DNA from 3 places in the Streptomyces sp. NRRL B-3229 genome. Region 2 is predicted to be linked to each of the others. Evidence: riboswitches for the same ligand, from Rfam matches in the RefSeq annotation. Region 2 holds a riboswitch; each other region holds the start of a gene.

Region 1 (7,389 bases), on a different contig from region 2:
ACGGCGCTGGGCGAAGCAGGAGGCCTCGCCGGGGGCCGCGGTGGCGCACAGGTGGGTGGTCGGGACCTTCTGGCCGGCCTTGCCGGTGGTGTGGAAGGTCTGCCGGTCGGGGGAGGTGAGGGCCTTGCTGTTCTGGCTCACCCGGGAGGTGTGGGTGGTCGCCGGTGCCGCGTGCGCCGGTACGGCCGCGAATCCGGCGAGGCCGAGGGCGAGGGCGGGTATCGCTGCGGTCAGGAGTCTTCGCAGGCTCCGTCGGGGCATTTCGCGCATGGGGTACTGCCTCCATCGGTGGGGTTACAGGCAGGCCCGTGACGCGCGCAGCGGCGGCAGATCACGCAGTCATGAGCATGACGTGCCAGAAGCTAGCGGCGGGTGGGAAGGCGCGAGAAGAAGCCAGGGGAGATCTTTGCTGCCCCATAGCAGCCTCATGGACGGCCCATGGAAGCTCCATGGGCCGTCCACTGGTCGTTCCTTACTTTGCGGTCAGAAGTCCTCGTCGAGGTCGACGGTGCCCTCCACCGCGACCTGGTACGCCGACGGGCGGCGCTCGAAGAAGTTCGTCAGCTCCTGGACACCCTGCAACTCCATGAAGGAGAAAGGGTTCTCGGAGCCGTACACCGGCGCGAAACCGAGCCGCGTGAGCCGCTGGTCGGCGACGCACTCCAGGTACTGCCGCATCGACTCGGTGTTCATGCCGGGCAGCCCGTCGCCGCACAGGTCCCGGGCGAACTGGAGTTCCGCCTCCACGGCCTCCGCCAGCATGTCGGTGACCTGCTGGCGCAGCTCCTCGTCGAACAGCTCCGGCTCCTCCTTGCGGACGGTGTCGACCACGTCGAAGGCGAACGACATGTGCATGGTCTCGTCACGGAACACCCAGTTGGTGCCGGTGGCGAGGCCGTGCAGCAGACCCCGGCTGCGGAACCAGTAGACGTAGGCGAAGGCGCCGTAGAAGAAGAGGCCCTCGATGCACGCGGCGAAGCAGATCAGGTTGAGCAGGAAGCGGCGGCGGTCGGCCCGGGACTCCAGGCGCTCCAGCTTCTCCACCTCGTTGATCCACTTGAAGCAGAACTCGGCCTTCTCACGGATCGAGGGGATGTTCTCGACGGCGTCGAAGGCGGCCGCGCGGTCCTCGGGATCGGGGAGGTAGGTGTCGAGCAGCGTCAGGTAGAACTGCACGTGCACGGCCTCCTCGAAGAGCTGACGGCTCAGGTACAGCCGGGCCTCGGGGGAGTTGATGTGCTTGTACAGCGTCAGCACCAGGTTGTTCGCGACGATCGAGTCGCCCGTCGCGAAGAACGCCACCAGCCGGCCGATGAGGTGCTGCTCGGCGGGGCTGAGCTTCGCCAGGTCGGCCACGTCCGAGTGGAGGTCGACCTCCTCGACGGTCCAGGTGTTCTTGATGGCGTCCCGGTAGCGCTCGTAGAAGTCCGGGTAGCGCATGGGCCGGAGGGTCAGCTCGAAGCCCGGGTCGAGAAGGTTCTTGGCTTCGGTGGTCATTACTGGCATGCCTCGCAGGACTCGGGGTTTTCCAGGGAGCAGGCGACGGCGTCTTCCGGGGCCGCCTGCTGGACGGGGACGGTGGCCTGAGCCGCGCGGGCGATACGGGTCGCCGGGCGCGAGCGCAGGTAGTACGTCGTCTTCAGCCCGGACTTCCAGGCGTACGCGTACATCGAGGAGAGCTTGCCGATGGTCGGCGTCTCCAGGAACAGGTTCAGGGACTGCGACTGGTCGAGGAACGGGGTCCGGGCCGCCGCCATGTCGATCAGGGAGCGCTGCGGGATCTCCCACGCCGTGCGGTACAGCGCCCGTACGTCCGCCGGGACCCACGCGAAGTCCTGCACCGAGCCGTTCGCGTCGCGCAGTGCCTCACGGGTGCGCGCGTCCCACACGCCCAGCGCCTTGAGGTCGTTCACCAGGTACGAGTTGACCTGGAGGAACTCCCCGGACAGTGTCTCGCGCTTGAACAGGTTGGACACCTGCGGCTCGATGCACTCGTACACCCCCGCGATCGAGGCGATGGTCGCGGTGGGCGCGATGGCCAGCAGCAGGCTGTTGCGCAGCCCGGTGCCGGCCATGCGCTCGCGCAGGGCGGCCCAGCGCTCGGGCCAGTTGAGCTCCGTGGCGTAGTGGTCCGGGTGCAGCACACCCTGCGCGGTACGGGTCTTCTCCCAGGCCGGCAGCGGGCCGCTGCGCTCGGCGAGGTCGGCGGAGGCCTCGTAGGCGGCGAGCATGATGCGCTCGGCGATCCGGGTGGACAGGGCCTGCGCCTCCGGGGAGCCGAAGGGCAGGCGCAGCTTGAAGAAGACGTCCTGGAGGCCCATCGCGCCGAGGCCGACGGGACGCCACTTGGCGTTGGACCGCCCGGCCTGCTCGGTCGGGTAGAAGTTGATGTCGACGACCCGGTCGAGGAAGGTCACGGCGGTGCGGACGGTGGCGTCCAGCCGCTCCCAGTCGATGTCGCCGGTCCTGGTGTCGACGAACGCGCCCAGGTTCACCGACCCCAGGTTGCAGACCGCGGTCTCGCCGTCGTCCGTGACCTCCAGGATCTCCGTGCAGAGGTTGGAGGAGTGGACCGTGTGACCCGGCAGGGCCGTCTGGTTGGCCGTGCGGTTGGCGGCGTCCTTGAAGGTCATCCAGCCGTTGCCGGTCTGCGCGAGGGTGCGCATCATGCGGCCGTAGAGGTCACGGGCCGGGATGGTCCGCTTCGCGAGCCCCTTCTGCTCGGCCGCGCGGTACGCGGCGTCGAACTCCTCGCCCCACAGGTCGACCAGTTCGGGCACGTCGGCGGGGGAGAAGAGGGACCATTCGGCGTCCGCGTTCACCCGGCGCATGAACTCGTCCGGGATCCAGTGCGCGAGGTTCAGGTTGTGCGTACGGCGGGCGTCCTCACCGGTGTTGTCCCTGAGCTCCAGGAACTCCTCGATGTCGGAGTGCCAGGTCTCCAGGTAGACCGCGGCCGCGCCCTTGCGCCGGCCGCCCTGGTTCACGGCTGCGACACTCGCGTCCAGCGTCTTCAGGAACGGGACGATGCCGTTGGAGTGCCCGTTGGTGCCACGGATCAGCGAACCGCGGCTGCGGACGCGGGAGTACGCGATGCCGATGCCGCCGGCGTGCTTCGAGAGCCGGGCCACCTGGTGGTAGCGGTCGTAGATGGAGTCGAGCTCGTCCTTCGGGGAGTCGAGGAGGTAGCAGGACGACATCTGGGGGTGCCGGGTGCCGGAGTTGAAGAGGGTGGGGGAGGAGGGGAGGTAGTCGAGGCGGCTCATGAGCCCGTAGAGCGCGGCGACTTCGTCCAGAGCCCTGACGGTGTCGTCCTCGGCGAGCCCGGACGCCACCCGGAGCATGAAGTGCTGGGGGGTCTCGATGACCTTGCGGGTGATCGGGTGCCGCAGCAGGTAGCGGCTGTGGAGGGTGCGCAGCCCGAAGTAGCCGAAGCGGTCGTCGGCCTCGGTGTCGATGAGCGCGTCCAGCCGCTCCGCGTGCACCCGTACGAACTCGGCCGTACGGTCGGCGATCAGGCCCTCGCGGTGGCCGACCGCGACCGAGCCGGTGAACGAGGTGACGCCCTGGGAGGCGGCCTCCGCGGCGACGGAGATCGTCAGCAGCCGGGCGGCGAGCCTGCTGTACGCCGGGTCCTCGGAGATGAGCCCGGCGGCGGCCTCGGTGGCCAGCTCGCGCAGCTCCGACTCGTCGGCCCGCGCGGACCGGCCGCGGAGCGCGGCGGCGGCGACCCGGCCGGGGTCGGCGTCGGGCAGGTCGGCGGTCAGCTCGGCCAGGGTCCGCAGCAACGCGGCTCCGGGGCCGTCGTTCTCCTGCTCGGTCCGCTGCGCGGTCCGCTCGATCGCCGCTGAGGCCGGATCGGCTGGCGCGATGGTCACGTGGGGCTCTCCCTCGCTGGCACGGGGCCTTGCGGAGGGCAGGGGGCAGCACACGAGCGCACACGGCGTCGCGTCCACCGGCCCACTCCACGAGGCCCGGACGTCATGACACCCGGGCCACGGTGGCCGGGCGTACTGTCGGCAGGTCCTCGGACTGACGCTCATGTGCGCTTATGCGCGCATGAGTACACCGTTGCGGGACAGTTCCGGATTCACACCGGATTCCCCTGCGACGACAGCGAGCATGAGCATACATCTTGTGCCCGGTGGTGGAAGCAGGCCCATATGTTGTGTCGCGGTGACTTCAGAGCGTCAACTTGTAGGTGAGGAGCGTGAAGTCGTCGCCGGGGATCGGCTTCCAGTCGCGCTCCGGGGCGCGGGTGAAGCCGAGGCGCTCGTAGAGGCGGTGGGCGGTGTGCATGGTGGGCTGGGTGCACAGGACGAGGTCGTGGCCCGTGGCCGCCGCGCGGTCGATACAGGCCTGCACGAGGGCTTGCCCGGCACCCCGGCCGCGGGCCTCGTGGGATACGGCGAGCATGCGGATCTCGGCCTCTCCGGGGCGGGCGAGTTCGGCCAGGGGGCCGCCGGAGGGGACGTAGGTGACTCCGCCGAGTACGCGGTCGTCCGCCGTGGCCACCAGGACCTCTGCGGTTTCCGCTCGCTTGGCCACGTTCCTGAGTTCCTGGAAGTACCAGTCGTCCTCGTCGCCGAAGGCCAGGAGGCCGTCGTTCAGGTAGGCGTGGGCGGTGATCTCGCCGAGGGGTTCGTAGTCGGTGGGTTCTGCGGGACGGATCACTATGGTCATGCGGGTGAGTGTGCACGAAAGCGGGCCGCCGAGGGTCCTGCTCCCGGTGGCCCGCTGCGGGTTGTACGGGGTTGCTCGCGCAGTTCCCCGCGCCCCTGAGGAGTTAGTGCGAGGTACCTGCTGTCGCGGGCGGAAGTTCCACCTCCACCCCCGGGTCGCCCGCGTCCGCCGTGTAGTCCTCCGGGCTCGTCTCGTCCACGCCGTCGGGGGCCTTCGCCGCCTTCAGGATGAACGTCAGGATCACCGTGACCGCCACGTTCAGGACGAACGCCGTCAGGCCGATGTAGCCGATCTCGCCGATGCCCGGGATCTCCTTCGCCGAGCCGCCGAAGTGCTTCTGGGTCGGCGAGGCGACCCCGTACGCGGCGAACGTGCCGTAGACCATGCCGACCGCCCAGCCGGCGAGCAGCGCCCAGCGGTGGAACCAGCGGGTGAACAGGCCGCCGACCAGGGCCGGGAAGGTCTGGAGGATCCAGATGCCGCCCAGGAGCTGGAAGTTGATGGCGACCGTCTTGTCCATGGTCAGGACGAAGACCAGGGCGCCCACCTTCACCAGCAGGGACACCAGCTTGGATACCTTCGTCTCCTGGGCCGCGGTCGCGTCCGGCCTGATGAAGTCCTTGTAGATGTTGCGGGTGAAGAGATTCGCGGCCGCGATCGACATGATGGCCGCCGGGACGAGCGCACCGATGCCGATCGCCGCGAAGGCCACGCCCGCGAACCAGTCCGGGAACATGTCCTCGAACAGCTGCGGGATCGCCAGCTGCGGGTTGGTGACCTTGACCCCCGCCGCGATCGCCATGAAGCCGAGCAGGGCCAGCAGGCCGAGCATCAGCGAGTACAGCGGCAGGATCGTGGTGTTGCGGCGGATCACCTCACGACTGCGGGAGGACAGCGTCGCGGTGATCGAGTGCGGGTACATGAAGAGCGCGAGCGCGGAGCCCAACGCCAGCGTGGCGTACGTCCACTGGCCGGCCTCCAGGGGCACGAGTCCGCCCGCCTTGGCCGCCGTGTACTTCTCGCTCGCCGCGCCGAAGACGTCGTCGAAGCCGCCCAGCTTGATCGGGATGTAGATGATCGCCACCGCGATGACGATGTAGATCAGCGTGTCCTTCACGAACGCGATCAGCGCCGGGGCCCTGAGGCCCGAGGAGTACGTGTAGGCCGCGAGCACGCCGAAGGCGATCAGCAGCGGGAGGTCCTTCACGAACCAGTTGGTGTTCTCGCCGCCGCCGACGCCCATCACGTCCAGCACGGCCTGGATGCCGACCAGTTGAAGCGCGATGTACGGCATGGTCGCGAGGATGCCGGTGACCGCCACGGCCAGCGAGAGCCCCTTGGAGCCGAAGCGGCCGCGCACGAAGTCCGAGGTGGTGACGTATCCGTGCTTGTGGGAGACCGACCACAGCCGGGGCAGGAAGGTGAAGATCAGCGGGTACACCAGGATCGTGTACGGCACCGCGAAGAAGCCGGCCGCGCCCGCCGCGTAGATCGCCGCGGGCACCGCGACGAAGGTGTACGCCGTGTAGAGGTCGCCGCCCAGCAGGAACCAGGTGATCCAGGTGCCGAACGACCGGCCGCCCAGGCCCCATTCGTCCAGCGAGTGCTCGTTCTCGGCCTTGCGCCAGCGCGCGGCAAGGAAGCCCATGACCGTGACGGCCAGGAAGAAGAGGATGAAGACGGTGAGTGCCACGCCGTTCACGCCGTCGTTCACTTGGCACCTCCGTGGCGGCCGCGCTGGTCACGCTTCCAGAGCTGGTAGGCGATCATCGTCAGCGCGGTGGAGATCAGCACCCACAGCATCTGGTACCAGTAGAAGAACGGGATCCCGATGAACTCCGGGTCGACCTTGGCGTACGAGCCGACCCAGAGCATCGCCACGAAGGGCGCGAGCAGGCAGAGCGCGATGACCACGCGCACCGGTGTCACCACCGGTGGTCTCACTTCAGGTGCGTCCGACATGTCGTGGCTCCTACCCCTCACTGATCAGCGTTGATCACCGGTAACGCGCAGGCAATCTAGGTCACGCGTCACGCGAGGGGAAGACCTCATCGGCGTATCGGTATGTCGATTCTGTGAAGCATCGGCGGGGACCGTCCGTACGGCCCCCGCGGTGTCCTAGTCGACCGGCCGCTTCAGGCGGGCCACGAACTTGTACCGGTCCCCGCGGTACACCGACCGCACCCACTCCACCGGCTCTCCGGCCTTGTCGAACGAGTGCCGGGACAGCATCAGCATCGGCAGGCCCACGTCGGTGCCGAGCAGGCCGGCCTCGCGCGGGGTGGCCAGCGAGGTCTCGATGGTCTCCTCGGCCTCGGCGAGGTGGACGTCGTAGACCTCGGCCAACGCCGTGTAGAGGGACGTGTACTTGACGAGGGACCTGCGCAGGGCCGGGAAGCGCTTGGCGCTCAGGTGGGTCGTCTCGATGGCCATCGGCTCGGCGTTCGCCATGCGCAGCCGCTCGATGCGCAGCACCCGGCCGCCGGCCGTGATGTCGAGGAGCTCGGCGAGCCGGTCGTCGGCGGTGATGTAGCCGATGTCGAGGAGCTGCGAAGTGGGTTCGAGGCCCTGGGCGCGCATGTCCTCGGTGTAGGAGGTGAGTTGCAGCGCCTGGGAGACCTTCGGCTTGGCGACGAACGTGCCCTTGCCCTGGATGCGTTCCAGGCGCCCCTCGACCACCAGTTCCTGGAGCGCCTGGCGCACGGT
Region 2 (7,389 bases):
GCCATCTCCAGGGCGGTCGTCTCGATGGCCTTCGGCGTCACCTCGCCGTCCCCCAGAAGCAGGTTCACCACAGCCGCGGGCAGCCCCTGGTCCTCCACACGCATCCCCCCTGACCTGTGACCGGGAACGGGAGACGTCGCTCCCCCGCCCAACGACCGTAGGCCGCCGGGGAGATCACCGCATCGGGGAAAACACGTAACCCCCACGCACACGTCGGAGCTTCCCCACGGGTGAGTACACGTACTCATGCGGCGCGGGATCCCGGGTGCCACGATGACGGTCACCTGCACGCCAGGCAGGCAGGCAGCGTCCGGCTTCCGAGACGCCGAAAGGAACGGCAGCCCGTGCTCACCACCCTCGCCCGCACCGTGGTCCCCGTCCTCGGCCGGCTGTCCGTGACCACCGGTACGGTCGGCGCGATCGCGCCCGGCAGCGTGGTGGCGCCCAACCACACCGCGCTGATCGATCCCGGCGTCGTCCTGACCGCGCTGCGCGCCCTGGGCACCGAGCCCGTCGTCCTCGCCGCCGCCGGACTCTGGAGAGTCCCCGTCCTGGGCCGACTCCTCACCAGGGAAGGCCACATTCCGGTTCACCGTGGGAGCCGGCAGGCAGCCGCGGCACTCGATCTCGCGTCCCAGGCACTCGCCGCCGGCCGGGTCGTGGTGATCTACCCCGAGGGCCGCATCCCACGGCGCCGGGACTCCGCCGACCGCGCCCCCGCATCCCTGCGCACCGGCGTCGCCCGCCTCGCACTCGCCACCGGCGCCCCCGTCGTCCCGCTCGGACATGCCGGGGCCCGCCGGATCGTCTCCGGCAGCGTGCCGAAGCAGATCGGCGGCCTGCTCACCGCGCCGCTGCGCCGCCCGGCCCTGCACGTCCACGTGGCCGACCCCATCCACCTCACCGGCGACCTCCCCGACGCCACGGCACACCTGCACGCCGCCGTCCGGCAGGCCTGGCGGCAGGCGGTCGACCAGGTGATCTCCCACCGGTCCGGGAGAGGCGGACGGGCGGGTGCGGATCGTAGTGACGCGCACTGACGGTGACAGCTCCGGTCACCGGTCACACGACCGCCACTCGTCGTAAGGTGCCGACGCGGTGGGGGCCTGCCCCCTTGTCCACTGGCTCAGTTCGCGGTCGGGACGCCGCCGTTACACCCTCCTCGGGCTCGGCAGGACCTCGTCCGGGGCCGCCGGGCGCAGGAAGCGGATCGCTGGGTGGCCGGGGTCATGGGTGACCTCGGCTCGGACCCCGTAGACCTGTTCGATCAGGGCGGGTGTCAGGACCTCGGCCGGTGTACCCTCCGCGACCGCGCGGCCCTCGCGCAGGACGAGCAGCCGATCGCAGTACATCGCGGCGAGGTTGAGGTCGTGCAGGGCGATCACGGTGGTGACCGGAAGGCTCACGACGAGCGTCAGCAGGTCCAACTGGTGCTGGATGTCGAGGTGGTTGGTGGGTTCGTCGAGGAGGAGTTCGCGGGGTTGCTGGGCGAGCGCGCGGGCGATCTGGGCGCGTTGGCGTTCGCCGCCGGAGAGGGTGTGCCAGGACTGGTCGGCCCGGTCGGTCAGGCCGGTGCGGGCCAGCGCCTCGGTGACGGCCGCGGCGTCGGCCGCCGTCGGTGGGGTCCAGGCACGGCGGTGCGGGATGCGGCCCAGGGCGACGACGTCCTGGACGGTCAGTTCGGTCCGGGTGTCGGCGTGCTGCTCGACGGTGGCGATCCGGCGGGCGGTGACGCGTCGGCCGACCTCCGGCAGCGGACGTCCGTCGAGGGTCACGACCCCGGTGGTGGGCGCGAGGACACCTGCCAGCAGCTTCAACAAGGTCGATTTTCCTGAGCCGTTGGGGCCCAGCAGTCCGACCGTCTCACCGGGACGCAGAGTGAGGGTGACGTCGTCGACCACCACCGTGTCGGCGAGGCGCCGTACGACACGGTCCGCGTGCAGGCCGGTCACACCCTTCTCCTTCCGCGGTACAGCACGGCCACGAACGCGGGCACGCCGATCAGGGACGTCACCACGCCCACCGGGACCTCCTGGGGGTCGAGGACGGTACGGGCCAGCGTGTCCACCCAGACCAGGAACACTGCGCCCGTCAGCGCGGTGACGGGCAGGAGGCGGGCGTGGCCCGCGCCGGTGAGGGCACGGGTGGCGTGCGGGAGGACCAGGCCGACGAAGCCGATCGCCCCCGCACAGCTGACCAGGGCCGCGGTGAGCAGCGCCGTCGCGCAGAGCAGGACCAGTCGCGTACGGGCGACCCGGACCCCGAGTCCGGCGGCGGCCTCGTCACCGAAGGCGAAGGCGTCGAGCGTACGGGCGTACCCGAGGCAGACGACGAGGACCCCCACCAGGACGCCCGCACAGAGCAGCACCTGTCCCCAGTCGGCGCCGGCGAGCGAGCCCAGCAGCCAGAACAGCACGCCCCGGGTGGTCTCCGCGTCGGCGGAGGTCAGCACGACGAACGAGGTCAGCGCGGAGAACAGCTGCATGGCGGCGACCCCGGACAGCACCACCCGGTCGGTGCTGCCGCCGAGGGTGTGGCTGAGCAGGAGGACCAGGGCGAAGGAGAGCAGCGCGCCGAGGAAGGCGCCCGCCGACAGGGACACCACTCCCCCGCCCACTCCCAGCACGACCACGGCGACCGCTCCCGTGGAGGCGCCGGAGGAGACCCCGAGGACGAAGGGGTCGGCGAGCGGATTGCGCAGCAGCGACTGCATCACCGCCCCGCAGACCGCGAACCCGGCCCCGCACACGGCGGCAAGCAGCGTGCGCGGCATCCGCAGATCCCAGACGATGCCGTCCCGCAGTGGCGCCGACGTGCCTTCGCCGACGCCGAGATGGGCCGCGACGGCGGCCCAGACGTCCCCCGTCGAGATGTCCGCCGGTCCGATCGTCACGGCGACGGCGATCGACGCGAGCAGCGCGGCGAGGCCCCCGCCGGTCAACAGCAGCGTACGGAGGCTCACTTGGCGAGTCCGAAGTCGCGCAGTCCCGCCGCGACCTTCTCGATGCCCTCGACCGTACGGATGGAGGGGTTCATCGCCTGGCCGGACAGCAGGACGTAGCGCTTCTTCCGTACGGCGGTCAGGTTGCGGGTGGCGGGGTTGGTCTCCAGGAACCGGATCTTCGCCTCGGCGGTCTCCGCGGTCTGCTGCCTGCGGGTCAGGTCGCCGATCACGATGACGTCGGGGTCGCGGTCCGCGACCGTCTCCCAGTTGATCTGGGGCCACTCGTCGTGGGTGTCGGCGAAGGCGTTCCGCGCGCCGACCGCACGGGTGATGGCGCCCGGCGCGCCGCAGCAGCCGGCGAGGTAGGGCGACTGGGAGTTGGCGAACCAGTACATCAGCGAGACGTCCGAGGCGTCGATCCCGGCGGTGGCCGTGCTCACCCGCTTCCTCAGCGAGGCGACGAGCTTCCCGCCGCGCTCCTCGACACCGAACGCGCGGGCGAGGTCGCGTATCTCGCCGTAGACGGCGTCGAGGGTGAGCGGTTCACTGCGCGATCCGTCGCCGCCGCTGTCGTTGTCCTTGCCGGAGCAGTCGGACGGTGAGACATAGGTGGGCACGCCGAGCTTGTCGAACTGCTCGCGGGTGGCGACGCCTCCCTTGCCGAGCGTGGAGACGAACGAGGCGGTGACGAAGTCGGGTCGGGCGTCCAGGACCCTCTCGAACGAGGGGTTGTTGTCGGCGAGGCGCGGCACCGAGGCGTTGGCCTTCTCCAGTCCCTTCATCACCGGGTCGGTCCAAGTGGCCGTACCCGCCGTCCGGTCGGCGAGGCCGAGGGAGAGCAGGATCTCGGTGGAGCCCTGGTTGAGGGAGACGGCCCGCTTCGGGGCCGATGTCAGGGTGATCTCGCGACCGCAGTTGTCGAGGGTCACCGGGTAACCGGCGGCGGTTGCCTGGGACTTCGCGTCCTTCGCGTCGGACGAACCGCACGCGGTGAGCAGCAGGGCTGACACGAGGAGGAGCGCCGGGGTACGGAGCAGGGCGGGGGTGCGGAGCACGGGCATGCCTCTGGGGTCGGGGCTCTTACGCGGAGCCTGGCCTACGGACGTCCCCCGCGCCGGGGCGCGGAGGTGCCAGCAGGTCTTCGGACTCGGGTTCGTCCGGACGGGGCGCCTTCCCGGTCTCCCAGTGGCGTCGTGCCCCGCCCGTCCCCCTCACCGCTGCGCGTCAGTTCCGGATTCGCACCGGATTCCCTGGCCTCGGATGTGGCTCGACTGGCCCGACGAGGCTACCAAGCCGGTCGCACGGTCAGGACGGGCGGACCCTGCGATCCGGCACGGAGTACGGCGCGAGCGTGTGGCGTCCGCGGGTGCCGTACTCCGTTACGGGACGGCCGAACTACGTGACGGAACGGCCGAACTACGTGACGGGACGGCCGAACTACGTGACGGAACGGCCGAACTATGTGACGGAACGGGCGTAACACAAAGGAGCCGGTCCGGAGCGCCTGCTCCGGACCGGCGGTGCGGGGTGGGTCAGCCCGCGGCGGGTACCGGCTCGCGGCCCGCCCCCGCTGCCGCCTTCGGGTCGGCGTCCTCGGCCTCACCGCTCGCGGCCTTCGGGGCCGTGTCCCCGGCCTCCCCGGGGCGCGGGTCGGACGTCGGTTCGAGCCGCGCCGCGGAGGGCGTGGAGGTGAACGGGATCTCGCCGCGCAGGACGGCCCTGGCGCGTTCCTCGTCGAGTTGTCCCTCCCACTTGGCGACCGCGAGGGTGGCGACGCCGTTGCCGACCACGCTGGTCAGGGCGCGGGCCTCGGACATGAACCGGTCGATGCCGAAGATCAGGGCCAGCGCGGCGACGGGCACATGCGGCACGGCGCTGAGGGTGGCCGCCAGGGCGATGAAACCGGAACCGGTCACCCCGGCCGCGCCCTTGGAGGTCAGCAGCATGACGGCGAGCATGGACAGCTGCTGGGTGAGGCTGAGGTCGATACCGAGGGCCTGGGCGAGGAAGACCGAGCCCATGGTCAGGTAGATGGCGGTGCCGTCGAGGTTGAAGGAGTACCCGGCGGGCAGCGTGATCCCGACCACCGGCTTCGAGGCACCGGCGTGCTGGAGCTTGGCCATCATGCGCGGCAGCACCGGCTCGGAGGACGAGGTGCCCAGGACGATCAGCAGTTCCTCCTTGATGTAGCGGAGGAAGGGCAGCAGGCGCAGGCCGTTGAGGCGCATGACGGTGCCGAGCACCACCAGGACGAAGAACAGGGCGGTGAGCCAGAAGGAGCCGACCAGCAGGAAGAGGTGGCGCAGGGTGTCCAGTCCGTAGTTGCCGATGGTGAAGGCCATGGAGCCGAACGCACCGATCGGGGCGAGTCGCATGATCCAGCGGATGAGCGTGAACAGGACCCTGGAGAGCTTCTCGATGCCCTGGGTGAGCCCCGCGCCCGCCTCGCCGACTGCGTTGAGACCGAAGCCGAACAGGACCGAGATCAGCAGCACGGGCAGGATCTCGTGGCCGGTCAGCGCGCTGAGCAGGGTGTCCGGGATCATGGCGAGCAGGAACGCGGAGACGCTCTCGTGGCTCGCGGTCGCCTCCGGCGGCAGCCCCTCGGTCGACAGGGTCGAGGGGTCGACGTGCAGCCCGCTGCCGGGCTGGACGACGTTCACGACGACGAGCCCGATCACCATGGCGACGGTCGTCAGGACCTCGAAGTAGATGAGCGCCTTGAGACTGACCCGGCCGACGGCACGGGCGTTGCCCATGGAGGCGATGCCGTGCACGACGGTGCAGAAGATGACGGGCGCGATCATCATGCGGACCAACGCGATGAACCCGTCGCCCAGCGGTTTGAGATCGGCTCCGAAGGACGGCCACAGCGCGCCGACGGCGGCCCCGGCCAGGACGCCGATCAGGCACTGGACGTAGAGCAGGGACAGCAGAGCGCGCAGGCGGCTCGGTGGTGCGTCGACGGTACCCGGGGCGGCGTCGTTGCGGCTCATACGGGGCGTCCTTCCAGGACGGGAACGAGGAGTTCGGCTCGGGCGATGCGGCGGGCGGCGCGGTGCAGCAGCACCGTGGGGGACGCGCCCTCCTTCGCGGGGACGGCTCGGGCGGTGATGACACCGGCCGGGGTGCCCAGCCGCAGCGACCCATCGGCGGTCTGCCGGGCGACGCGGTGGGCGAGGGTGCCGGGGATGGCGGCAGCGGTGGCCAGGGCTACGGCCGAGGTGAGACCGATCGCCGGGTGGGGCGCGTGCATGGAGACCATGCGCACGGCCAGGTCGTACGCGTCCTGTGGGACGAGGGTGCCATCGGTGGTGCGGTAGGTGACAGGGCGGGCGACCACTCCGACCTTCGGGACGGCGTGGCTGACGGCGTCGCTCTCCTGGACCAGTCCCATGGCCAGGGCGGCCTGCCGGCGCAGCACGGTGAGGGCGGGCACCGCCGTGGCGAAGTCGGCGAGGGACTCGGTGCCGTCGAGTCCGAACGCCTTGGCCTCGAACAGCGCGGCCGGGGCGCCGGCGTCGACCAGGGACGCCTCGACGGTGCCGGTGGGACCGGTCAGCGTGTCCAGGGCGTGGCCGGTCGGCAGGGCCCGGCCGGTCGAGGTACCGGCGGGGTCCTCGAAGCCTAGGAGCACCGGCACGCCGAGCGCGGCGGTGCCCGGCACCCGGGCCGTGCCCGCGTCGGGGGCGGTGCGCCCCGGGGTGGGGATGGTGCCGCTGAGCCGGGCTCCGGTGTTGATGTTGAGCATCCGTACCGTGGTCGACTCCGGTGCGAGAGGCACCAGTTGGTGGTGGACGGCGTACAGGGCCACGGCGGTGGCGCAGTTGCCGCAGTTGCTGGTCCACTCCACCCGCGCGTCGCCGATGCCGACCTGGGCGAAGGCGTACTCGACGTCGACGTCCGGCTTCGTCGAGGTCCGGACGATCGCCGCCTTGGAGGTGGTCGAGGAGGCGCCGCCGACGCCGTCGATCTGGCGGGGGTCCGCGGCGTTGTAGGCGGCGAGCAGCAGGGTGTCGGCGTCCACGCCGGTCGCCACCACGTCGTGGTGGTCGAAGATCCAGCACTTGCTGGTTCCTCCGCGGATCATCTCGCCCTGCACACGCAACACAACGGACTCCTCAGGGACATCCCGACGGCATCTCCGTGCGGGCTGCGATCCACAGTGGGCGCGGGCAGCGTGAAGTACAATCTCGGAAATCTGCATGGGTATTAACTTGAACTGAACGCTGGAGGTGGCGGGATGCTCGACGTCCGGCGCATTCTGCTCTTCACCGAGGTCGCCCGCCGGGGTTCCGTCACGGCGACCGCACGCGCCCTCAACTACACGCCGTCAGCGGTGTCGCAGCAGGTCAGCCGTCTGGAGGCGGAGGCCGGACAGCCCCTGTTGGAGCGTCATGCGCGGGGCGTCACCCTCACCGACGCGGGGCGCGCGCTGGCCGAGC
Region 3 (7,389 bases), on a different contig from region 2:
GGCCGAGGGCGGACGTCGGGTCGCCGACGTGGGCGTTCGGGGTGAGCCAGACCTTGTCGCCGGGTTTCAGGATGCCGTGGGTGACGCGTTCCAGGCGGCGCACGACGGTGTCGGCGGAGTGGGGTTCCCCGGTGAGGACGGGGCCGACGACGGCGTGTGCGGCGTCGCCTGCCAGGCCGTAGGTGCCGGGGCGGAGGGCGGCGAGGTCGCGGGTGAGGGCGATGCGGCCGGCCGCGGTGGAGTGCACGGTGAGGCGGGGTTCACCGGGGAGAGGGCGGCCGGGCGGCGCCTTCAGACCGGCGTCGCTGGCGATGCGGCCGGCGACGATGCCTGCCGCGCCGGCGGCGGCCGCGGCGGCGAGGGTTGCGGTGACGGCGGCGGCCTTCGTCTTGATAGTGCGCACGTGTCTCAGTTTCGCGGGGTTGGGTGGGTTGGGCCAGTGGGCGGGGGTCGTCCGGTTGTCCGCGGCTGGGTGGGGGCGGGCGCTTTCGCGCAGTTCCCCGCGCCCCTGAAGGGGGTCCTGTCATGGCGCAGGCCCGCTGCACCCACCAGGGGCGCGGGGAACTGCGCGACCAACCACGACGGACCTCAAGCCGCCCGACAACCTGACCCGGCACCCGGTCAGCCCCGCTGCCCGTACCCCCGCAACCGCTCCCCCGCCTCCCCCACCTGTTCCTCCGTCAGCAGGTGGGGGCTCAGGCCCGGTACCGAGCGGGCTGTGAGCCAGAGGTGGGACATCCATTCCAGTTGGGCCGTGCGGTCGTACGCCTGGGACAGGCTCGCTCCGTATGCAATCGTGCCGTGGTTCTGGAGGAGGCAGGCGGTGCGGCCGGTGAGGGCTCGGAGCATGTTCTCGGCCAGCTCGTCGGTGCCGTAGGTGGCGTAGGGGGCGACCCGGACGGGGCCGCCGAGCGCGCCGGTCATGTAGTGGATCGCCGGGAGCTCGGGGACGAGGGTGGAGACGGCCGTGGCGTGCACGGCATGGGTGTGGACGATCGCGCGGGCGTCGGTGCTGCGGTAGACCGCGAGGTGCATGGGGAGTTCGCTGGTGGGGACCAGGGTGCCGAGGACCTGGTGGCCCTGGAGGTCGACGCCCGTCACGTCGGCTGGTGTGAGGCGGTCGTAGGGGACGCCGGACGGGGTGACCAGGACCGTGTTCCCGACCCGGACCGAGACGTTGCCGGAGGTGCCGACGACCAGTCCGTCGGAGACCGTCCGGCGGGCCGTGCCGACCAGCTCGGCCCAGGCCTCCGCCTGCTCCTGTCCGCCGTCCTGTGCGTTTCGCGGTTCGCGCTGTTCCTCAGCCATGCCGTGATCCTGCCAGCCCGTGGCCCTGGGGCGGATGGGTCGCGCGGGGGCCGCGGGGCCGGGCCCGGCAATCACCTGAGCTTGCGGTCACCGTGTGGCCCGCCTCAGTTCATCTTCCGTTCACTCAGGTTACTTACCTTCAACATGCCAATGACCTCGAACGATTGCCTGGGTAAATGGAAAACTTCTCGCTGATCCTCGCGATTGTGGTCGTGACCGCACTCGCGTTCGATTTCACGAACGGTTTTCACGACACCGCCAACGCGATGGCCACCACCATCTCGACCGGTGCGCTCAAGCCCAAGGTCGCGGTGGCCATGTCCGCCGTGCTGAACCTTGTGGGCGCCTTCCTCTCCGTGGAGGTCGCGAACACGATCTCCAAGGGTCTCGTCGACGAGACCGGCATCCGTCCCGAGGTCATCTTCGCCGCCCTGGTCGGCGCGATCCTCTGGAACCTGCTGACCTGGCTGGTGGGCCTGCCCTCCAGCTCCTCGCACGCCCTCATGGGCGGTCTGATCGGCGCCACCATCGCCTCGGCGGGCTTCGGCGCGGTGCACGGTGACGCGCTCGTCACCAAGGTGCTGATCCCCGCGGTCGCCGCCCCGATCGTCGCGGGCGTCGCCGCCATGCTGGCCACCCGGCTCTCCTACTCGCTCGGCAAGAAGGCCGACGGCAAGGCCGCCGCGAAGGGCTACCGCACCGGTCAGATCGCCTCGGCCGGCCTGGTCTCGCTGGCCCACGGCACCAACGACGCGCAGAAGACGATGGGCATCATCACCCTCGCCCTGGTCGCCGGCGGCGCCGTCGCCCCCGACTCCGACCCGCCCACCTGGGTCATCCTCTCGGCGGGCCTCGCCATCGCGCTCGGCACCTACCTGGGCGGCTGGCGCATCATCCGCACCATGGGCAAGGGCCTGACCGACCTCCAGCCGCAGCAGGGCTTCGCCGCCCAGACCAGCGCGGCCACCGTGATCCTCGCCTCCTCCCACCTCGGCTTCTCCCTCTCCACCACGCACTCCGTCTCCGGTTCGGTGATGGGCGCGGGCCTCGGCCGCAAGGGCGGGGTCGTGCGGTGGTCCACGGCCACCCGGATGTTCGTGGCCTGGGGGCTCACCCTCCCGGCGGCGGCCCTGGTCGGCGCGCTCGCCGAGTCGGTGACCGGTCTCGGTGACTGGGGCACCGCGGTCGTGGCGGTCTTCCTCATCGCCTCCAGCGCGGCGATCTGGAAGATCTCGCGCCGCGAGGTGGTGGACGCGTCCAACGTCAACGCGACCGACGAGCCGGCCGGTGTGGTGACGCAGGCGATCGCCGCCGTGACCCCGCCGCCCGCGGGCACCGTGACCGAGGGCCTCACCGCCACGATCCCGGCCCCGCCCACCGCCCCGGAATCCACCGCCACGGAAACGGCCGCCCCGCCGGCCGCCGTCTGAGCCCGCACCAGTCCTAAGGAAGCCTCAGCATGAAGATCGACTGGGAAGCCCTCGGCTCCGTCTTCGGCGTCAGCCTCGTCGTCACCGTGGGCCTCGTGGCCCTGTTCACCCTCGGCATCATGGGCCTCTCCCGCCAGGAGCGGGCCACCGCCCAGGGCGGCTCGGCCGCTCTCGCGGTCACCGGCGCCTACGCCTGCTTCGCGGCCTGCGCGGCGGCGGTGGCGTACGGGATCTATCTGATCGTGGCCTGACGACACCTCGTCACCCGGCGGCCGGGTGGACACGGAACCCCGCGTTCTGTGCCCGCCCGGCCGTCCTCGTGTGACCCGTGGTGTGGGGTTCTGCACACTCCCCCGTCGCAGGTCAACAGCAAGTTGACGGGTCTCGAAGGCCCGTGGTGGACTGCCGGAGCCATTTACGGCAGCAGGAGAGGAAGCCGGTGCGAATCCGGCGCGGTCCCGCCACTGTCACCGGGGTAGACACCCCCGGGAGCCAGGAACTCTCGCCGCCGGACTCGTCGAACCAGGGCGTGGACACCCTGAGTGAGGACATGACGCGATGCTCGCCTGCCGATCCACCTGCGCTGCCAGGCACCTGAACGACCCCGCGATCGGCTGACCCGGTGCGTGCCGATCGCGTTTTCGCGTACGGCGCCGCCGCCGGTCTGATCGGTGACCTCCTGCTCGGTGACCCGCGTCGCGGGCACCCGGTCGCCGTGTTCGGGCGGGCCGCGGGTGCCGTGGAACGGGTGCTGTGGCGGGACCACCGGGGCTGGGGCGCGCTGCACACCGCCGTGTGCGTGGGCGGTGCGGTGGGGCTCGGGGCCGTGGCGCAGCATCTTGTACGTCCGTCCCGTACCGCTTCCGTCGCGCTGACCGCCGCCGCCACCTGGGCCGTCGTGGGCGGGACTTCGCTGGCCCGCGAGGCACGGCTCATCGGGCGGGCGCTGGAGGCCGGGGACGTCGAGGCGGCCCGGGAGCGGCTGCCGCATCTGTGCGGGCGGGATCCGCAGGCCCTCGACGCCGACGGGATCGCCCGGGCCGTCGTGGAGTCCGTCGCCGAGAACACCTCCGACGCCGTCGTGGGCGCGCTCGTGTGGGGTGCCGTCGGTGGTGTGCCGGGGCTGCTCGGGTTCCGGGCCGTCAACACGCTGGACGCCATGGTGGGTCACAAGTCGCTCCGCTACCGGCGTTTCGGCTGGGGTTCCGCTCGGCTCGACGACCTCGCCGGGTGGCCGGGGGCACGGCTGACCGCCGTACTGGCGACGGTCGCCGGGGCGGATCCGCGGGGTGCCCGGCGGGCGTGGCGGGAGGACGCCGGAAAGCATCCGAGCCCCAACGCCGGGCCCGTGGAGGCCTCTTTCGCGGGGGCGCTCGGGGTGCGGCTCGGCGGGACGCTCTCGTACGGGGGCCGGGTCGAGCACCGGCCCGTGCTCAACGGGGAAGGGCGCGCCGTGGCCTCGTACGACATCGAGCGTGCCGTACGGCTGTCGCGGCGGGTCGGGCTGCTCGCACTCGGTGCCGGTGCGGTCGCCGCACGGCTGATCCGGAAGGGACGTACGGCATGAGCGGGGGGCTTCTCGTCGCCGGCACCACCTCCGACGCGGGGAAGAGCGTCGTGACCGCCGGGATCTGCCGGTGGCTGGTGCGGCAGGGAGTGAAGGTCGCGCCGTTCAAGGCGCAGAACATGTCCCTCAACTCGTTCGTGACGAGGGAGGGTGCCGAGATCGGGCGGGCGCAGGCCATGCAGGCGCAGGCCTGCCGGGTCGAGCCGACCGCGCTGATGAATCCCGTGCTGCTCAAGCCCGGTGGGGAGCAGAGCAGTCAGGTCGTGCTGCTCGGGAAGCCCGTGGGTGAGCTGAGCGCGCGCGGCTATCACGGGGGGCGGCAGCAGCAGTTGCTCGGGACCGTGCTCGACTGTCTCGCCGAGTTGCGGGGCACGTATGACGCGGTGATCTGTGAGGGGGCCGGAAGTCCGGCGGAGATCAATCTCCGGCGGACCGACATCGTGAACATGGGCATCGCCCGCAATGCCGGGCTGCCGGTGCTGGTCGTCGGGGACATCGACCGGGGTGGCGTCTTCGCCTCCTTCTTCGGGACCGTCGCGCTGCTCTCGCCCGAGGACCAGGCGCTGGTCGCCGGGTTCCTCGTCAACAAGTTCCGCGGGGACGTCAGCCTCCTGGAACCCGGACTCGACATGCTCCACGGGCTCACCGGGCGGCACACGTACGGCGTGCTGCCCTTCCGGCACGGGCTCGGCATCGACGAGGAGGACGGACTGCGGGTGTCCCTGCGGGGCACCGTCCGGGAGTCCTCCGTGAGCCCTCCGGTGGGTGAGGACGTGCTGCGGGTCGCCGTCTGCGCGATCCCGCTGATGTCCAACTTCACCGACGTGGACGCCCTGGCCGCCGAACCGGGTGTCGTGGTGCGGTTCGTGGACCGGGCGGAGGAACTCGCCGACGCCGACCTCGTAGTCGTCCCCGGTACGCGGGGAACGGTCCGCGCGCTGGAGTGGCTGCGGGAGCGGGGCCTCGCGGAGGCCATCGCGCGCAGGGCCGCCGAGGGGCGGCCCGTGCTCGGCATCTGCGGCGGCTTCCAGATCCTAGGCGAGCACATCGAGGACGAGGTCGAATCGCGCGCCGGCTCGGTCGACGGTCTCGGGCTGCTGCCCGTCCGCGTGCGGTTCGCGCGGGAGAAGACCCTCACCCGGCCGGTCGGCGAGGCCCTCGGGGAGCCGGTCGAGGGGTACGAGATCCATCACGGGGTCGCCCGAGTAGGGGGCGGGGAGCCCTTCCTGGACGGCTGCCGGGTCGGCCAGACCTGGGGGACGCACTGGCACGGCTCCCTGGAGTCGGACGGGTTCCGGCGGGCCTTCCTGCGGGAGGTGGCGGCCGCCGCGGGCCGCCGGTTCGTGCCCGCCCCCGACACCTCGTTCGCCGCGCTGCGCGAGGAGCAGCTCGACCGGCTCGGCGACCTGATCGAACAGCACGCGGACACGGACGCGCTGTGGCGGCTCATCGAGTCCGGCGCGCCGCAAGGACTGCCTTTCATTCCACCGGGAGCGCCCGCATGAGCACAGTGTTGTTGTTGTCGACCGCCGACACGGACCTGCTGGCGGCCCGGGCCGCCGGGGGTGCCGACTACCGGATCGGCAATCCGACCCGGGTGGATGTGGCGGAGGAGCTGCCGGCGCTGATCGAGGGCGCGGACATCGCCGTCGTACGGCTGCTCGGCGGCAAACGGGCCTGGGAGGACGGTCTTGCCGCGCTGAAGGCCTCCGGCGTCCCGACCGTGCTGCTCGGCGGGGAGTCCGTGCCGGACGCCGAGCTGATGGCGGAGTCGTCGGTGCCGGCGGGTGTGGTGGCCGAGGCGCTGAAGTACCTCGTGGAGGGTGGTCCCTCGAACCTGGAGGAGCTCGCCCGGTTCCTGTCCGACACCGTGCTGCTGACCGGTGAGGGGTTCGAAGAGCCGCGGAAGATGCCGGAGTTCGGCGTCCACGGCGACCGCGCGTGGGTCGAGGGACGGCCGGTCGTCGGCGTGCTCTTCTACCGGGCCCATGAACTGAGCGGCAACACCGGCTTCGTGGACACCCTGTGCGAGCAGATCGAGGCGAAGGGGGCCAACGCCCTTCCCGTGTACTGCGGTTCGCTGCGCGGGGCGGACGCCGGGCTCTACGAGATCCTCGGCCGGGCGGACGCCCTCGTCGCCACCGTCCTCGCCGCGGGTGGCACCCACGCCTCGCAGGCGTCGGCCGGCGGTGACGAGGAGGCGTGGGACATCGGGGCGCTCGCAGACCTCAACGTGCCCGTCCTGCAAGGGCTTTGCCTCACGTCGTCCCGCGCGGTCTGGGACGAGTCCGACGCCGCCCTCTCCCCCATGGACGCGGCCATGCAGGTCGCGATCCCGGAGTTCGACGGTCGGCTGATCACCGTGCCGTTCTCCTTCAAGGAGCAGGGGCCCGACGACGTCCCGGTGTACGTGGCCGACCCGGAGCGGGCCGCGCGGGTCGCCGGGATCGCCGTTCGGCACGCGAGGCTGCGGCACAAACCGAACGCCGAGAAGAAGCTGGCGCTGGTCTTCACCGCGTACCCGACCAAGCACTCGCGGGTCGGCAACGCGGTGGGGCTGGACACGCCCGCTTCGGCGGTGCGGGTGCTGGACGCGCTGCGGGACGCCGGGTACGTGGTCGAGGGGCATCCCGACAACGGTGACGAGCTGATCCACCGGCTCATCAACGCCGGTGGCCACGACGTCGAGTGGCTCACCGAGGAGCAGCTGGCCGCGGCGCCCGCGCGGGTGCCGCTCGCCGACTACCAGGCGTGGTTCGACAAGCTGGACCCGTCGTTGCGGGACGCGATGCTTGAGGCGTGGGGTGAGCCGCCGGGCTCGCTGTACGTCGACGGGGACGACATCGTGCTGGCCTCCCTCCAGTTCGGGAACGTCGTCGTGATGATCCAGCCGCCGCGCGGCTTCGGGGAGAACCCGATCGCGATCTACCACGACCCGGACATGCCGCCGTCGCACCACTACATGGCCGCCTACCGATGGCTGGAAAACTCGTTCGGCGCCGACGCGGTCGTCCACATGGGCAAGCACGGCACGATGGAGTGGCTGCCGGGCAAGGGGCTCGGCCTGAGCGGGGGTTGCGCGCC

Evidence for each region. Region 2 has a riboswitch for cobalamin ahead of IF54_RS0126220 (ABC transporter substrate-binding protein). Riboswitches for the same ligand answer to the same signal wherever they lie in the genome.
Region 1: it holds a riboswitch for cobalamin, as region 2 does, so the genes downstream of both, IF54_RS0119975 (ribonucleoside-diphosphate reductase subunit alpha) here and IF54_RS0126220 (ABC transporter substrate-binding protein) in region 2, are expected to answer to the same signal.
Region 3: it holds a riboswitch for cobalamin, as region 2 does, so the genes downstream of both, IF54_RS0114575 (cobalamin biosynthesis protein) here and IF54_RS0126220 (ABC transporter substrate-binding protein) in region 2, are expected to answer to the same signal.

What each region holds. Positions count from the first base shown of each region.
Region 1 is NZ_JOGP01000011.1:193,804-201,192, reverse strand. It holds gene IF54_RS0119985 (putative Ig domain-containing protein) at 1-270, opposite strand, end outside; gene IF54_RS0119980 (ribonucleotide-diphosphate reductase subunit beta) at 484-1,497, opposite strand; gene IF54_RS0119975 (ribonucleoside-diphosphate reductase subunit alpha) at 1,497-3,878, opposite strand; cobalamin riboswitch at 4,001-4,137, opposite strand; gene IF54_RS0119970 (GNAT family N-acetyltransferase) at 4,183-4,683, opposite strand; gene mctP (monocarboxylate uptake permease MctP) at 4,787-6,397, opposite strand; gene IF54_RS0119960 (DUF3311 domain-containing protein) at 6,394-6,645, opposite strand; gene IF54_RS0119955 (GntR family transcriptional regulator) at 6,802-7,389, opposite strand, start outside.
Region 2 is NZ_JOGP01000018.1:49,987-57,375, reverse strand. It holds gene IF54_RS0126240 (DUF2207 family protein) at 1-104, opposite strand, end outside; gene IF54_RS0126235 (lysophospholipid acyltransferase family protein) at 345-1,040, shown strand; gene IF54_RS0126230 (ABC transporter ATP-binding protein) at 1,152-1,952, opposite strand; gene IF54_RS0126225 (FecCD family ABC transporter permease) at 1,949-2,962, opposite strand; gene IF54_RS0126220 (ABC transporter substrate-binding protein) at 2,959-4,005, opposite strand; cobalamin riboswitch at 4,059-4,235, opposite strand; partial or broken gene IF54_RS44215 (hypothetical protein) at 4,205-4,399, shown strand; gene dctA (C4-dicarboxylate transporter DctA) at 4,477-5,940, opposite strand; gene IF54_RS0126210 (PrpF domain-containing protein) at 5,937-7,055, opposite strand; gene IF54_RS0126205 (LysR family transcriptional regulator) at 7,188-7,389, shown strand, end outside.
Region 3 is NZ_JOGP01000008.1:58,713-66,101, forward strand. It holds gene IF54_RS0114555 (alpha/beta hydrolase) at 1-403, opposite strand, end outside; gene IF54_RS0114560 (class II aldolase/adducin family protein) at 622-1,308, opposite strand; gene IF54_RS0114565 (inorganic phosphate transporter) at 1,485-2,738, shown strand; gene IF54_RS0114570 (hypothetical protein) at 2,768-2,989, shown strand; cobalamin riboswitch at 3,120-3,263, shown strand; gene IF54_RS0114575 (cobalamin biosynthesis protein) at 3,361-4,305, shown strand; gene IF54_RS0114580 (cobyric acid synthase) at 4,302-5,810, shown strand; gene cobN (cobaltochelatase subunit CobN) at 5,807-7,389, shown strand, end outside.